Regions from separate parts of the Pseudomonas sp. Hz4 genome, predicted to be linked through region 1. Evidence: riboswitches for the same ligand, from Rfam matches in the RefSeq annotation. Region 1 holds a riboswitch; each other region holds the start of a gene.
What was found. A riboswitch is a leader RNA that binds a small molecule or an ion and turns the genes downstream of it on or off. The one in region 1 is predicted to bind cobalamin.
Positions count from the first base shown of each region.

Region 1 (5,533 bases):
TTCCTATCGCCAAGTCGCGGCATTGTTCGATATCCGTAGATTCAGCATCGTCGGCGATTGGCAGCGCCGCTATGATGGGGGCGATGAAAATGCGTTGCTAATCCAACCCAGACGTATCGGACCTGTAAGAAAAATGCCCAAACCGCCCGAACCTGCCCTGCCTCAGTTACCTGATGAATCCCGTAGTCGGGATGAGCTGATTGCGGAACTGAATCAACTTCGGCTGGAAAATGACTATCTAAAAAAGCTGGACGCCTTGGTTCAAAAGAAACGAGCAGCGCAAGAGAACAAGCGCAAATCGTAATCGAACTGAGGCAGCGGCACTCTCTTGATGGTTTGTTAAAAGTGGCAGGATTGGCGCGCAGCACGTTTTATTATCAGCAGAAAGTACTTCAAGCAGCTGATAAGTATGCGGATCTGAAAGCCAAGATACGTGAGGTCTTCGACGCAGACGAAGGCAAGCTTGGCTATCGCCGCGTGACGCTGGCAGTTCGCAAGGATGGTTACGTAATCAGCTACAAGACCGTCCAGCGCCTCATGGCTGAGCTTGGTCTTAGATGCCGCGTGAGTGTGAAGAAGTATCGTGCCTATAAAGGAGAAGTTGGCCGAGCGGCGCCAAATCTTTTGAACCGCGATTTTAACGCCTCACAGCCCAATCAAAAGTGGGTAACTGACGTCACGGAATTTAAAGTGAGCGGGCAGAAGCTTTATCTTTCGCCCATCCTGGACCTGTACAACGGCGAAATCATTTCCTACGATATCGCAAAGCGGCCGTTGTTCAGCATGGTTGGGACAATGCTTAGCGAAGCTTTTAAGCGACTCAAATCAGATGAAAAGCCCATTCTGCATTCAGACCAGGGCTGGCAGTACCGGATGCCCATTTATGGTCAGCTTCTCAAAGAACATTCGGTCACACCGAGCATGTCGCGCAAAGGCAACTGTTACGATAACGCGGCGATGGAGAGCTTCTTTGGCACGCTCAAATCTGAATTTTTTTACCTGAAAAAATTCGAAAATGTCGACGAGCTTCACGCTGGTTTGGTGGATTACATCCACTATTACAATCATCGTCGCATAAAGCTGAAACTAAACGGACTGAGCCCTGTTGAATACAGGACTCAGTCCGTTCAGGTATAGGTCCACAATCGTCCAACTTTTTGGGGTCAGACCAGAGCGTGGGAACGATCGGCCAGCGTGGGAACGATCAGGGTCGGAAGAGATGCGCATGCCCAGCGCGGTACAGCGATGACTCACTGAAGTGATCACTGCCCAACACTCGGCCCACCAAAATCAGCGCCGTGCGTCGAAACCCCTTGGCTTCAACCTTCGCGGCAATGTCCTCAAGCGTCCCCACCACCCAATCCTGATCCGGCCAGGTCGCTCGGTGAATCACCGCGATCGGGCAGTCCGCGCCGTAATGCGGCAGCAATTCAACCAGGATTTTCTCCAGATGATTGACCCCCAGATGAATCGCCATGGTCGCCCCATGCTGCGCCAGGCTGCCCAGCTCTTCGCCAGCGGGCATGGCGGTCTTGTCGGCGTAGCGGGTCAGGATCACGCTTTGCGACACATCGGGCAACGTCAGTTCGGCGCCCAACAGTGCCGCGCAGGCCGCCGTGGCCGTGACGCCGGGAATAATTTCAAAAGGGATGTCGAGTTCGCGCAGGTAGCGAATCTGCTCGCCAATGGCACCGTAAAGACTCGGATCACCGGAATGTACACGGGCCACGTCCTGGCCGTTCGCATGGGCAGTCTTGATCAGCTCGATGATCTGTTCCAGGTGCAGTTCGGCGCTGTTGACCACCTGTTCGGCGCGATGGCCTTCCAGCACGGCGGCGGGCACGAGGGAGCCGGCGTAGATGATCACCGGGCAGCTACGAATCAGCCGTTGGCCTTTGACGGTGATCAGTTCCGGGTCGCCGGGACCTGCGCCAATGAAGTAGACGGTCATCGTCGGTTCCTGTGAGAAAAAGGGTATGGGCAAGGTTTCAGATGAAGATTGCTCATGATCAAAGACGGGGATTATTGAGGATTTCAGGCGACGCAGGCCAAAGCCAAGGTGGCCTGGGCATATTTTTGTCGTGAAATCAGCAATTTTGCCGGTGCCTGGGCCAACTGTTCGGCCAGGGCCAGGGCGGCACTTTCCGCGACGCCGTAGCAGCCGGTGCGTTCGAACGCGATGTCCGAGCGGTGGCTGAGTTGCGGTTGATAGCCGGCCAGTTGTTCACTGCTGAAGTACATCAGTGGCAGCGCTAGCTGTTCAGCCAATTCGATCAAACCAGGTTCTTCGCGCTTCAGGTCAATGCTGGCCAATGCCTTGATCTGGTGGAGCTCGATTTTATAAGCCTGTAACGCCTGATCGAGCAACGCCCGCAGCGTGCTGACGGGGCAGCCGCGCTGGCAGCCCAGGCCGACCACCAGGGTCGGCGCGGCGCTAGTGTCAGTCATGCGTGGTATTGACCATCGCTTTTGCGGCGGAACAACCAGGCACTGATCAAGCCCAGGGCCAGCCAGAACGCAACGTTGGTCAGCTGCGAAGCGATTTTGAACTGAGCTTCCAACGCTTCTGGAGCCAGCATCGAGTGGACTTCCGGTTGTGGTGCGCCGATCACGTGAGGAACGGCCAGAATGGCCACGCCGAGCACTTTCATCAACCAGTGGCGGCTGAACACGATCAATGCGATGCCGGCTGCAGTGGAGGCGGCAGTGCTGATCCACCAGATCTGCCGTTGCGCCAAATCAGCAGCGGCAGTGCCCGGCAGCTCAGGCGGCAGACCGAGGGTTGGCGCCAGCACGAACGTCGCATAACCGGCCAGGCCCCAGAGCAGGCCTTGGGAGGTTTTGGTCGGTGCGCGCAAGGTATAGAGGCCGGCGAGCATCAGGGCGAAACCGACCGCTACCACCAGGTTGCCGCCCGTGGTCGACAGCACGCGCTGCCAGCCGTCTTCCGGTTCCCAGGCTTCGGCGTCGTGGGTGTGAGCGGCGACAGCACCCGCGGCGTGTTCGTGAACTGCAACAGCGGCGGGCTCGGATTTTTCGTAAGTCTCGGCCTGCAGAATCAGCGGAGCCACCCAGAAGCTTTGCAGCAGGGTCAGCAGCAAGGCGGCCAGAAGCCCGGTGAACCCTGCGGTTTGCGCAATACGCTTGATCATGTCAGCAGCCTCAATGGCACGGGAATGCAGAGCTGTGGCGGGTATCGTGCGCGGCATTGTGCACCGCTTCGATGTGCGAGAAACCGGCGAAATACACCAGGCTAGCGCCAAGGATCGACGCACACACCGCGGCGGTCAGGCGTTGAGTCAGGGTCGTGGTGGTGCTGGCGGTGCTCTTATCGGTGTTGCTGCCGGTACTGCTGATGATCGACATGGCGCTTCCCTCTGGTCTGTCAGCGGGTGAATAGAGCGCATGGAAGACCCCTGCGAGTCGGGCGCGCAGAGGTTCAAACAGCGCCCGCCCACCGCGGGTTTGTCATTCAGTGATCGTAATGGTCACTTTGTGTTGCGGGCCGGTCTCCGGGCTCACGAGGGGCGTTGGCTTTCGCCCTGACCTGCAAGCATCACCTTCCCATGCTGAACTGCTGGCACAGTGGTTCTGACGCTTCGCTCGCTTACCGTTGCGGGGGCAGCACCGGACTGACATGACTTTAGAGGAAAGCACATGATTCACCGGTTTCCCGTTTCACCCTGTGAAGGGCACCCGTAACACAGTGCGTAGGAGAGCATGGGCGGGGGTTGGGCGTCAATTGGCAAGGGTTCTCACTTGGATACCGAGTCGCGTCCTTCGCGAGCAAGCCCGCTCCCACAGGTGACCGCATTACAATAATGAAATGGCTACCCCCGCCGCCCCCTGTGATCGCCCACTAAGCTTTCACAGGGGGCCTATCGGAGACCGTTGCCATGAACAAAGTAGCTATTGCCGCCATCGACCTGGGAAAACACTCCTTTCACCTGCATGCTCAAGATGATCGTGGTCATGAGCTCCAGCGCAAAAAGTTTACTCGAGTGGCGCTGATCCAACACCTGGCGAACCTCGATCCCTGCATCGTCGTGATGGAAGCCTGTGGCGGCGCCCACTTCATGGCGCAGGAGGTCGCAAAGCTGGGACATACGCCCAAGCTCATTGCGCCTCATCTCGTGCGTCCTTATGTGAAAAGCAACAAGAACGACTTCGCTGACGCCGAGGCGATCTGCGAGGCAGCGACCCGCCCAACGATGCGCTTTGTCGCCCCCAAGACCCAGGCTCAGCAGGCGTTGGCCATGCTCAACTCGACACGGGATTCGTTCATCAAAGACCGCACCGCGACCGTCAATCGGATTCACGCAGCCCTTCTGGAGGTTGGCGTCAGCTTGGCCCCAGGCTTCAAATCGATCAACGATCTGCCGACGCTACTTGAGGCGAGTTCATTTTCTGAAGACATCAAAATAATTCTGACGATGCTACATGAGCACTTCAACTACCTGAATGAGCGGATCAAGGCACTGGATAAGCGAGTGCAATGCCAGGCCGCTGAAGATGATCTGGCATCTCGTTTGATGACCATGCCGTGTGTCGGCCCGATCACCTCCACCGTCCTGGCTGCCGAGTTGGGTGATGGCAAACAGTTCAAATGCGGGCGAGGCTATTCGGCCTCGATCGGGCTGGTGCCCAAACAGCATTCCACGGGCGGCAAGACCGTTCTATTGGGCATCAGCAAGCGCGGTGATCGCAACCAGAGGCGCCTGCTCATCCAGTGCGCCCGTGTCTACTTGATGCAGCTGGAGCGCCAGAAAGGCTGGCTGGCGGACTGGGTCCGGCAGCTATTAGCCCACCATCACTCCAACCATGTGGTCTGCGCGCTGGCCAATAAGCTGGCGAGGATCGCCTGGGCGATTGCGGCACACCACTCTGAATTCGATGCAGGGCCAACCGCGATGAACGCCTGACCCTGCTGTCACCCGAGCACCACCCACCTGGTTTTGCGATGCTGGATAACAGATGACGTGAACGGCCAACCGGCCTGACGACAACCCTGAGCTCCCACACGGCTGAAAGGCCGTTCGAATAATTAGGATCGTCGGGCATCGATTCTCATCGAGGCGCGGGGGCCACAACCCCACTCAGACGCCGGATAGATGAAAGCAAGCCAACCACGCATCAAAAACAGTATTGCAGAAAAGGGGGTAACCATAGATGTGGGAGCGAGCCTGCTCGCGAAGGGGCCGGTACGGCTGCCACAAGACATTGACCCGCCCTCACACGATGCGTAGCCTTGCGCTTTCGAGGTTCTTCGGCGTCTGCCGAAGCTAAGAAGGGAACGCGGTCGATGCCGCGGCTGCCCCCGCAACTGTGAACGGTTCTGTTGGCTGCCACGCCACTGCAAGCCCTGTCTATCGGGTCCGCGGGAAGGCGCAGCCTACGTCAGTCGAACGACTGGCAAGCCGTCAGCCAGGAGACCTGCCTCGACACAGATTCTCACTTTCAACCGGGCGGGGTGATCCGGTGGCGAACTCTTCAGGCACGCGCGTCCGCGTTGCCGGTCGTCGTCCCGTATGCC
Region 1 covers NZ_CM142719.1:3,691,691-3,697,223, reverse strand. Annotated here, with positions in the region: one part of gene ACYZTR_RS16850 (IS3 family transposase) at 1-251, shown strand, start outside; one part of gene ACYZTR_RS16850 (IS3 family transposase) at 251-1,137, shown strand; gene cobM (precorrin-4 C(11)-methyltransferase) at 1,205-1,951, opposite strand; gene ACYZTR_RS16840 (cobalamin biosynthesis protein) at 2,035-2,448, opposite strand; gene ACYZTR_RS16835 (CbtA family protein) at 2,445-3,152, opposite strand; gene ACYZTR_RS16830 (CbtB domain-containing protein) at 3,163-3,366, opposite strand; cobalamin riboswitch at 3,487-3,715, opposite strand; gene ACYZTR_RS16825 (IS110 family RNA-guided transposase) at 3,897-4,922, shown strand; cobalamin riboswitch at 5,243-5,455, shown strand.

Region 2 (5,533 bases), 1.1 Mb from region 1:
CGCGATCTTGATGCCGATCAGCATTGGAGCGGCGATTGCAAACAACAGCGTAACGGCGAGGAACGCCGTGTCGAAGGCAATCACTCCTGGGATGACGCTTGTGCCGAGGACCACGGCATTGGCGACGACGTTATGTTCGATCAGGGCCTGAAGCAGTTCATCAAACCGACACCGATGGGTGTACCGCTGACCCTGCGTGCGAAAGTAGAAGGCGATGTCGGACAAAAGTCGCGTCATCTGTGAGGTCTACGCGGGGGACGTGCTCACGGCTATTGGAGACTCCATTTTTGTTCGCGTAAATACCGAGCAACTGGCAGCCGTCGCTTATAGTCGGTAGCTGGAGAGCACACAGGGGCTGGAAATCGAGGCGGCCCGTAACCTCAAGAACAACATTGAAAAGGAGTTCGAATGAAAACTGATTGGCAACAAATTCGGGAAATGATGAACACTGTTATCGATAGCTGTGAACAGATCGAAGCGGCAGGGTTCAGTGAGGAACATCGCTGCGCGACCGTGGAAATCAAGGGCATCGATTACTCCGTTCAGGAGTTTTTAATCAGTGCCTGGACACTCCCGGAGAACATTCGCTACCAGATCATTCGTGAGCGTCATGAAGCTGGAGATGACCTCCCCTATGTTCCCGAAGCAGCCCGCATTCTTGTCTCGATGGCGCAGACTTGCGCGGAATTGGTCGGGGCAGCCGACACGGCACCCGCTCAGAAAGCTATTGCGGGAATGAATCATTGGTACAAGGCCTACGCTGTACCGCATATGACGACAGCCATCGGGCTGGCAAAAAACCAATCTGACGCTTAGTTTCGTTCTCGCGCATCGGTACGGGGTGAGATCCGCCTCGGTTCAGTTGCTGGGCTCAAGCCAGCAGCTCGGTGATCCACCGGGCCTGCCGGGCGATGTCTTGCACCTTCTCCTCGGGCACGGCTTGCCGCGCTCGGGCGAAGTGGGTCAGGGTTTTCTGCTTCTGGCGCAGCATGCGTTGCCACTTGACCAGGAACGCCGGGCTGCGTGCCTGCATCTGCAGCGGGCCGAAGTACAGCTCCTCGGCGGTGTACATCACCGGCCCGGCGCGCTCGGCGACGATGATTTCGTAGTCGAAGCGCTTTTCCCGCAGCAGTTCCTCGCAAAGGATGCGGTAGCCATTTTCCATCAGCCATTGGCGCAGTGGCTGCTCGCCGCCGTTGGGCTGCAAGATCAGGCGCTCCTGGCCGCTCAGACGCGCCTTGCCGCTGTCGAGAATGTCGCGGATCGTCTCGCCGCCCATGCCGCAGATGCTGATCGCCGTGATTCCGTCTCCCGGCTCGATCGCCGCCAGGCCATTGGCCAAGCGCACGGTGATCCCCTGGTCCAGGCCATTCTCGCGCACGGTGCGTTCGGCCGAGCGGAACGGCGTCAATGCCACCTCGCCGGCCACCGCCGCCGCGATGGCGCCACGGCGCATCAACGCCACCGGCAGGTAGCCGTGATCCGAGCCGATATCGGCCAGGCGCGCACCGGCTGGCACATGCGCCGCCACACGCTCCAGGCGCATGGACAGTGTCTGTTCGTTCAACTGCAGCCCCTTTTCACCACAAGCGTCCAGCGCCTTTGGCCGGATCGGGACGCGATTCTGTCGAGCAACGCCGTGCATTTCAAATTTATGTGACCAGGGCCATGGCTCGATCCGTACCTAACGCTCGCCTATCGGCCCAAAGCGAACCCTGGTTGTGGGGCGATTTTGGCCGACCTTTGCGGAGCTTGAGAGGCTGCAATGGGACGATTTTTGCCTGTCACTACTGCCGAAATCAACACAATGCAGCCAGTCGTGACGGGCAGCTTCGCTACCCTTCAGTCAGTCCCTTCCCGCACCAACCGTCTGACCTCAGCCTGTATGGCATAAGCCGGCGCCTCCACAGCATTGAAATCTTGTGTATACCGCTGGGCGAATCCTTCTACCCCCCATTCCTGATACTGCTGCACATGCTTTAATTCGTGAGCCCAGAGCGCGATGTTCTGTTCTGCGGTTTGAGCGTCCCGGAAGAGGATGATGTCGATCAGCGTCACGGCACCGACATCGGGGTTTTGCAGCATGGCAGTGGCGGTGCTGAATTGGCCGTTGTCGCTAACCTTGTAGCGCGCGGTATCGAGGACGCTGGGGTCGTACCAGCGCAGCAGTTGCTCCCGGATGTGCGGTGGAATGGGTTGGATGCCGGCGTTGGCTGCTTCAGCGCGGGCTTGGGTCAGCCACAGCGCCAAGGCAGGTGCCGCGATCTGGAAGATGCCATCAGACAGGGGGCTGAGCAGCTGTCCTGCGTCTGGCAGGCAGATGCAGCTGTCCAGGCACACTTGTTTCTCGCCAGCTGGGCAGGCGTTGGTCTGGGCCGGCACTTCAAGCGTCAGGCAAAGAACAAACAGCGCCACCAGGCGCGTGGTGATAGGCGGCATTGGGCGCTCCAAGGACGGACGCAGCACGAACAGTGGGTCACAATTGATCGACGACCCGCATAACTTTAGCGTATCGCTGTCGGTCTCTTCTCGATGACCGCTTCACGCCCTGAGAAAGTCAGTCGTGAACAGACAGTTATCCCGGTTGAGGATGCCGAGCGCGATCAGCGAGTCGAGTTCGTTGAAACCGTCGAAAGTCAGGATGCATCAGGAGCCTCGTGCGAGTGGAGACGTTGTTGGCGTCATCGTAAAATCGACGATCAATACATTCAAATAATTGTCATGGATACATGACGACAGCCTGTTATCAGCCAACAGCGCTCAGTGGTGATATACGGCATGATCGACTACCATGCCGGCCGCCGGTTTCCAAATGGGATTAATAGGGAATCCAAGATGCCTGACACGGCATCAAACGGAACTGCCCCCGCAACTGTAGGTGCTGAGCCTGCTCCTGAACTGCCACTGGGATCACTCCCGGGAAGGCTGGAGCCTGGCGACGACGCATCAGTCAGGAGACCTGCCGGCCAAGTAAATCACTAACCGGCGGGGTGTTCGGGAAGGACATCCTTGCGCCGAGCGTTCCTGAGTGATCGGCACTTCACTGCTTCAATGGCAGCGTTCGATGATGTGTTTCCAGTCCGTACCCCTGCTCTTGTACGGTCAAATGGAGATTGCGTCATGCTGCTGTTCCGCCTTGCCACCCTCGCCACTGCCCTGGGTCTGTCCACCCTCGCCCATGCGGCCCCGACCCACTATCCCCTGACCGTCGAGAACTGTGGCAGCACGCTGACCTTTCAGCAGGCACCCAGCCGTGTCGTGACCATCGGCCAGGCGGGCACTGAAATGTTCTACGCCATGGGCCTTGGCAACACGCTGGTCGGCACTTCGCTGTGGTTCAACGATGTGCTGGCCACGCACAAGACAGAGAACGAGACGATCGAACGCCTGGCCGACAACGAGCCGAGTTTCGAGGCGGTGATCGGCAAGCGTCCACAGCTGGTGGCAGTGGAGTTGGAGTGGATGGTCGGTCCGCAAGGCGTGGTCGGTACTCGCGACCAGTTTCACGAACTGAAAATCCCGACCTACTTGATGCCGTCCGACTGCGAAGCCAAGGACAACCTGGTCGGTGCCGATGGCACACGTCTGGAGGCATTTCACATCGACAGCCTCTACAAAAGCATCAGCCAATTGGCTGAAATTTTCGATGCGCAGGAACGTGGCCAGCAGCTGACCGCCCAACTCAAGGCCAGCCTGGCCAAGTCCATTGCCACCGTACAGAACAAGGATCTGAAGCACACCAGTGCGCTGTTCTGGTTCTCCAGCGCCAGTCTGGATATCGACCCCTATGTCGCCGGGCACAAGGGCATTCCCGACTTCATGATGAATACGTTGGGTGTGCGCAACGTGGTTCAGTCTGATGAAGAATGGCCAACAGTCGGCTGGGAAACCATCGCCAAGGCCAACCCGACCTTCCTGGTCATCGCACGCATGGATCGCCGTCGATTCCCGGCTGACGACTATCAAAAGAAAGTGGAATTCCTGCGCAGCGACCCGGTGACCCGCAACATGGACGCCGTGAAAAACAACCGCATCATCATCCTCGACGCCATGGCCATGCAGGCCAGCGTGAGAATGTTCGACGGTCTTGAAACCCTGGCATCAGCCATCAACGGCTACGACCTGCAGAAATGACCAGGGTGCTGATTCGTACGCTGCTGGCATTGCTGACACTGCTGTTGGCCGTGATTGCCGGTGTGACCATCGGTGAAACGAGCATCGAACCGAGTGTGGTGTTCCAGGTGCTGGCGAACAAACTGTGGACTGCCGGTTATGTCCTCGACCCGATAGACGAAGGCATCGTCTGGAATTACCGCCTGACCCGCGCGCTGGTGGCAGCGGCCTGCGGTGCGGGCCTGGCCACCTGCGGGGTGATCCTGCAATCGCTGTTGCGCAACCCGCTGGCCGATCCTTATCTGCTCGGCATTTCCGCCGGCGCCTCGACAGGCGCTGTACTGGTGGCATTGCTGGGTCTCGGGGCGGGGTTGATTTCGCTCTCGGTGGGGGCGTTTGCCGGCGCCGTTGCCGCCTTTGCCGTGGTTGTTTTGCTGGCCCGCGCCAGTGGTTCAAACGGCGGCACCGGGCAAATCATCCTGGCGGGGATTGCCGGTTCGCAGTTGTTCAATGCGCTCACCGCGTTTCTGATCACCAAGTCGGCCAGTTCCGAACAGGCCCGCGGCATCATGTTCTGGTTGCTGGGCAATCTCAGCGGCGTGCGCTGGCCATCGGTGTGGCTGTCGGTGCCCGTGGCATTGACCGGTCTCGCGGTGTGCCTGTGGCACCGTCGGGCGCTGGATGCCTTCACTTTTGGTGCCGACTCAGCCGCCTCGCTCGGCATTCCAGTACGCCGAGTGCAATTTTTGTTGATCAGCTGCGCCGCACTGGTGACGGCAGTGATGGTGTCGATTGTCGGCTCCATCGGTTTCGTCGGCCTGGTCATCCCCCATGCCGTGCGACTGCTGCTGGGCACCCGGCATGCGCGTCTGCTGCCGGCGAGCGCGCTGGGTGGTGCAGTGTTTCTGATCGCCGCCGATATCCTCTCCCGGACGCTGATCAAAGGCCAGGTGATCCCGGTCGGCGTCATCACCGCATTGGTTGGCGCGCCGGTGTTCGCGTTGATCCTGATCGGTCGGAGGAATGCTCGATGAATGCTGCCTCGCCAGTCATCAGCGACTCCGTACTGCGTTGTTCCGGCCTCGGGTTTCATGTCGGCGACGCTGAGTTGCTGCACGGTATCCACCTGGACATCCGTCGTGGTGAAACCCTGGGCCTCGTCGGGCCCAACGGTTCGGGAAAATCCACGCTGCTCAAACTGCTGGCCGGCGTGCGCATCCCCAGCCGGGGAGACATCCACCTCAACGGCCAGTGCCTCAGGGCACTGTCACGGCGAACCATCGCGCAAACCCTGGCGGTGGTAGAGCAACAGGCCGACACCTTGGATGCCATCAGTGTGTTTGATGCCGTAGCCCTGGGTCGAACGCCGTGGCTGTCGGCCTTGAGCCCTTGGTCGAGTGAGGACGATGCCATCGTCCTG
Region 2 covers NZ_CM142719.1:2,552,892-2,558,424, reverse strand. Annotated here, with positions in the region: partial or broken gene ACYZTR_RS11650 (MFS transporter) at 1-153, opposite strand, end outside; partial or broken gene ACYZTR_RS11645 (PaaI family thioesterase) at 154-337, shown strand; gene ACYZTR_RS11640 (hypothetical protein) at 409-816, shown strand; gene ACYZTR_RS11635 (tRNA (adenine(22)-N(1))-methyltransferase) at 872-1,567, opposite strand; gene ACYZTR_RS11630 (eCIS core domain-containing protein) at 1,843-2,439, opposite strand; partial or broken gene ACYZTR_RS11625 (AraC family transcriptional regulator) at 2,581-2,643, opposite strand; cobalamin riboswitch at 2,779-2,981, shown strand; gene ACYZTR_RS11620 (ABC transporter substrate-binding protein) at 3,121-4,134, shown strand; gene ACYZTR_RS11615 (FecCD family ABC transporter permease) at 4,143-5,147, shown strand; gene ACYZTR_RS11610 (ABC transporter ATP-binding protein) at 5,144-5,533, shown strand, end outside.
Region 2: another riboswitch for cobalamin. It lies ahead of ACYZTR_RS11620 (ABC transporter substrate-binding protein); the one in region 1 lies ahead of ACYZTR_RS16830 (CbtB domain-containing protein).

Region 3 (5,533 bases), 650 kb from region 1:
ATGGCTCGGTAGACCGCTGCGCGTTCGGCCTGGCTGAATGCGTGGTCAGTCATGGCCTCTTCGCGGGCAAGCCCGCTCCCACAGGGTTTTGGTCAGGCGCAAATAGCGCGGCAACCGCCGATGGATTGGACGGGAAATAGAAGTGCACATAAGTGGCGGTCATCCGCCCTTCACGATAAACCGCCTCTGCCCCACGCCCGCCGTTAGGGCTCAGGCCACGAGCGATTGGCTCAAGCTCGGTGCTGGTCAGCGAATGGTGATAGGTGTGCCCGCGCAACAAGCCTTCGGGCAATTCGACCGCCTGCAACGCCAACGCAGCCAGACGCTTTTGCATCACTGCATCCCCTGCCAGCAGGCCGACCAATTCAGCGCGAGTGCCCTCGACATCGGTCAACGAGTCGAGCAGATACAGCATGCCGCCACATTCGGCCAGCAAGGGCTTGCCAGCCGCGTGGTGGGCGCGGATCGCGGTCAGCATCGAGCTGTTTTGCGACAGCGCCACATGGTGCAGCTCGGGGTAGCCGCCCGGCAGATAGAGACTGTCGGCATCGGGCAATCGGGTATCGCGGATCGGCGAGAAAAACGACAACTCAGCGCCCATCGCCCGCAACAAATCCAGGCTGGCACCGTAGGTGAAGGCGAACGCTTCGTCACGGGCCACGGCAATTCGCACACCCGTCAGCAACGGCTCGGCTTCAAGCACATCCGGGGCGGCGAATTCGACGGCCGGTGGCAGCGCGACCTCGCAACTGCTGGCCAACGCATCGGCGGCCGCATCGAGGCGCAGATCGAGATCGTTCAACTCACTGGCCTGAACCAGACCCAAATGGCGACTTGGCAATTCGATCCCGGTTTCCCGGGACAAGGCGCCGTACCAGCGCAAACCTTCAGTGAGGCTGCCTTCAAGTAATTGCGCGTGACGCAGGGTACCGACGCGGTTGGCCAGCACACCGGCAAACGGCAAATCCGGCTGATAGCGCGCCAACCCCAACGCCAGTGCGCCGAAGGTCTGGGCCATGGCGGTGCCGTCGATCACACCCAGCACCGGCACACCGAAATGCCGCGCCAGGTCAGCGCTGGACGGCGTACCGTCAAACAGCCCCATGACGCCTTCGATGAGGATCAGGTCAGCTTCGCCGGCGGCTTCCCACAACAGACGACGACTTTCCTGCTCGCCGACCATCCACATGTCCAGTTGATACACCGGCGCACCACTGGCGCGCTCAAGAATCATCGGGTCGAGAAAGTCCGGGCCGCACTTGAACACGCGAACCTTGCGCCCCTGATTGCGATGCAAACGGGCCAGCGCAGCGGTGACGGTGGTCTTGCCCTGACCGGAGGCCGGCGCGGCGATCAGCACCGCCGGGCAGTGATGGCTGATTTTCATAAAGTAGTATTCACAGCTCGACGCCTTTTTGCGCTTTGATCCCGGCCTGGAACGCGTGTTTGATCACGCCCATTTCGGTGACCGTGTCGGCCAGTTCGATCATCTCCGGTTTGGCGCCGCGACCGGTAACCACCACATGCTGCATCGGCGGACGCGCCTGCAAATCGCTGAGCACCTGATCCAGATCGAGGTAACCGTGCTTGAGCGCAATGTTCAACTCATCCAGCACCACCAGGCCAATCGACGGATCACGCAGCAATTCGCGGGACACCGCCCACGCAGCTTCGGCGGCGGCGATGTCACGGTGGCGATCCTGGGTTTCCCAGGTGAAGCCCTCGCCCATCACATGAAAACGCACCTGTTCCGGGAAGCGCCGGAAAAACAGTTCTTCGCCGGTGCTGTTGCGCCCCTTGATGAACTGCACCACGCCACACTGCATGCCGTGGCCCATGGACCGGGCGAGCATGCCAAAGGCCGAACTGCTTTTGCCTTTGCCGTTGCCGGTCAGCACCAGCAGCAGGCCGCATTCATTCGGGGAGTTGGCGATGCGTTCGTCGATCACGGCTTTTTTGCGCAGCATGCGCGCCAGATGACGTTCGTCACGATCGGGGGTATCAGTCATGGGGGAGCTCTCCGTTGAGGCTGGATAACGGCGGGCAGGCACAAGAATAGACGGCAAAAAGCCTGGCATCGCCCACCGTGATGCCGCTGGATGGATCAGGCCGGTCTCCGGGCTCATGAGCGGCGATTCGCCTGACTGCGCGCCTTCCCATGTCGACATCAACACAGTGGCTCAAGGCGCAGTCTTCACTCATTTACCGTTGCGGGGGCAGCGCCGGGATCGTGGTTCTTCATTAGTTGAATGAACGCACTCACCGGCTTCCCTGTTTCACTCTGTCGACCAAGGTCACAGAGCACCTGAAACAAGCCGCGAAGGTTAGAGGGTTGGGGATGGAGCGTCAATTGAAGACGGGCGGCCTGCGAGCGAATAACTGCCGTCGATCAATTATCTGACGCCAATCTTGTGCCACACTCTCAGCAGTGATATCAAAGAGCCATAATCTCACAACACAAAAACAAAGGTGAGCCACATGCAAGGCATGATCATCAGCAATCCGAAGCTGGAATTCCTGCGCCCGGTGCTGGAACGCTGGTTTGACTGTATTGACCGCTACAACGCCGTGCGCGGCGATAACGACACGCCTTACTGGTTCGATGAAAAAGCCAACCTGAGCCTGCTGTCCGCCGCTGCGTGGATGGCGGAAATGGTGACACTGCAACAAACGCCGACCCGTAAACAGACCGAAGAAGGCGAACGCAATGGCCGCGCCGATCTGTTTATCGCGACCCGCGAAGAACGCGCTTACCTTCAGGCGACCCAGCGCTGGCCACGCGTCAACAGCCTGAACCTGACTCAAGCATTGCAGGACATCACCAGCGACGCCAAGCGCATCAGCTACGCCAGCGACCTGAAACTCGGCTGCCTGTTCGTTGCGCCGCAAAAAGCCCAACAAAGCGCTACCCCGGAAGAACTCCAAGACATGGTCGACGACCTGCAAAAGGAACACACCTGCGCGGTGGCCTGGTATTTCCCCTACGCGTATCGCAAGTTGCGCAACGAAGCCGGCAACTATCACCCCGGCATCGCCGTGCTGTTCAAGGAAGCCCGCGGCTGACCGGTTGAACCATCGTGCACCTGCGCTTCTCTATTGATTAGGTCAATGCATTCATAGGGAAGATCAGCATGCGCAAGCCTCAGCTCGCTCTCGTCATTGTGCTCGCCGGAGGGCTTGCCGCCTGTGGTGAAACCTCCAGGCTGCAAGTCTCCGACGGCACCGGCCCCTCGCCCAAGCTGCCAGAACCCAACAAAACCCTGATCCCGACGATGAACATCGCCCCCGCGATCGGCTGGCCGGACGGCGCGAAACCCATCGCCACGACAGGGACTCAGGTGGCGGCCTTTGCTGAAGGTCTCGATCACCCGCGCTGGCTTTATGTGCTGCCCAATGGCGACGTGCTGGTCGCCGAAACCAACGCGCCACCTAAACCTGATGACGGCAAAGGCATCAAGGGTTGGGTCATGAAGAAAGTCATGGGCCGCGCCGGTGCCGGCGTCCCCAGCCCGAACCGCATCACGCTGCTGCGCGACAGCGATCACGACGGCATCGCCGAAACCCGTACGGTGTTTCTGGAAAACCTCAACTCGCCCTTCGGCATGACGCTGGTCGGCAATGACCTGTACGTCGCCGACACCGACCGCTTGCTGCGCTTCCACTATGAAAACGGCGAGACGGTGATCAAGTCGCAGCCGATGAAAGTGATCGACCTGCCGGGCGGTACGCTGAATCACCACTGGACCAAAAACGTCATCGCCAGCAAGGACGGCAGCAAGCTGTACGTCACGGTGGGCTCCAACAGCAACGTCGCCGAAAACGGCATGGACAAGGAAGAAGGTCGCGCGGCGATCTGGGAAGTGGATCGCGCCACCGGCAACAGTCGAATCTTCGCCTCGGGGATTCGTAATCCAAACGGCCTGGCTTGGGAACCTCAGAGCGGCGCGCTGTGGACGGCGGTCAACGAGCGCGACGAAATCGGCAGCGACCTGGTGCCGGACTACATCACTTCAGTGAAAGACGGCGGGTTCTACGGCTGGCCTTACAGTTATTACGGCCAGCACGTCGACATTCGCGTCGAGCCGCAAAACCCCGACCTCGTGGCCAAGGCCATTGCTCCGGACTACGCGGTCGGCCCGCATACCGCATCGCTGGGCCTGACGTTCGCTGAGGGCAACACGCTGCCGGCGCAGTTCAAGGAAGGCGCATTCATCGGCCAGCATGGCTCATGGAACCGTAAGCCGCACAGTGGCTACAAAGTGATTTTCGTACCGTTCAACGCGGGGAAACCGATCGGGCAGCCGATTGATGTGCTCACCGGTTTCCTCAATGACGAGGAAAAAGCCATGGGCCGTCCGGTAGGCGTGGTGATTGATCAGCAGGGTGATTTGTTGGTGGCGGATGACGTGGGCAATAAGGTGTGGCGCGTATCGGCGACCAAGTAAGCGCTTAGCGCTTGCGGCACAGGGTCAATCCATCGCCCAACGGCAACAATGACAGATCCACACGCGAGTCATCTTTCAAGGCGCGATTGAGCGCCTGGATGGCTCGGGTGTCTTCGCTCTCGGGATTGTCTTCAAGCACCCGTCCACTCCACAGCGTGTTATCAAACACCGCCAGACCGCCGACGCGCAGCAGACGCAGGGCGTGCTCCAGATAACGTGGGTAGTTGGCTTTGTCGGCATCAATGAAGATCAGGTCGAACGGCTCTTGCTGATCCAGCAGAGCCAGGGTTTCCAGCGCAGGTGCCAGGCGTAGGTCAATCCGCTCAGCAAGCCCCGCCTCCTGCCAGTAACGCCGCGCAGTGTCGTTGTAGTCGCCGGGTATGTCGCAGCAGATCAGCGAACCGTCATCCGGCAACGCAGCCGCCATGCACAAGGCGCTGTAACCGGTGAAGGTGCCGACTTCCAGCAGACGTTTGGCGCCGGTGAGTTTCACCAGCAGCGCGAGGAACTGGCCCTGCTCCGGCGCCACTTGCCAGCGCGCCATGGGCAGCGCCTGGGTTTCGTCACGCAGGCGCTTGAGCAGCGGCGTTTCGCGCAGGGAAACATCGAGCAGGTATTGATACAGGGAATCGTCGAGATTGAGTGTGCGAGCAGTCATGACAACCTCTGCAGTTTAGGGGTTGCGTGCCAAGTGCTCAGGTTGCAAGACGCGCTTGGCACTCAGGTAGGCTTTCTGCCAGTAAGCTTTGGACAAGCTGTCGAGCTTCACCGTGCCGCCGGTGGCGGGCGCATGGACGAAGCGACCTTCGCCGACGTAGATCCCGGCGTGACTGACCTGGGAGCCGCCATTGGTGGCGAAGAAGATCAGGTCGCCGGTTTGCAGACCTTCCTTGCCCACGCTGGCTGCTTGCATGCTGATCAACTCGCGGGTGGTACGCGGCAGGGAAATGCCGGCAACGTCATGGTAGACGTAACCGATCAGCCCGCTGCAATCGAAACCCGAATCCGGCGTGTTGCCACCCCAACGGTACGGCGTGCCCACCAGGCCGAGCGCGCGAAACAGTACGTCTTCTGCCTCAGGGGAGAAT
Region 3 covers NZ_CM142719.1:4,346,448-4,351,980, forward strand. Annotated here, with positions in the region: gene bluB (5,6-dimethylbenzimidazole synthase) at 1-53, opposite strand, end outside; gene ACYZTR_RS19800 (cobyrinate a,c-diamide synthase) at 50-1,387, opposite strand; gene cobO (cob(I)yrinic acid a,c-diamide adenosyltransferase) at 1,398-2,009, opposite strand; cobalamin riboswitch at 2,091-2,324, opposite strand; gene ACYZTR_RS19810 (hypothetical protein) at 2,479-3,063, shown strand; gene ACYZTR_RS19815 (PQQ-dependent sugar dehydrogenase) at 3,132-4,445, shown strand; gene ACYZTR_RS19820 (O-methyltransferase) at 4,450-5,103, opposite strand; gene ACYZTR_RS19825 (C40 family peptidase) at 5,119-5,533, opposite strand, start outside.
Region 3: another riboswitch for cobalamin. It lies ahead of cobO (cob(I)yrinic acid a,c-diamide adenosyltransferase); the one in region 1 lies ahead of ACYZTR_RS16830 (CbtB domain-containing protein).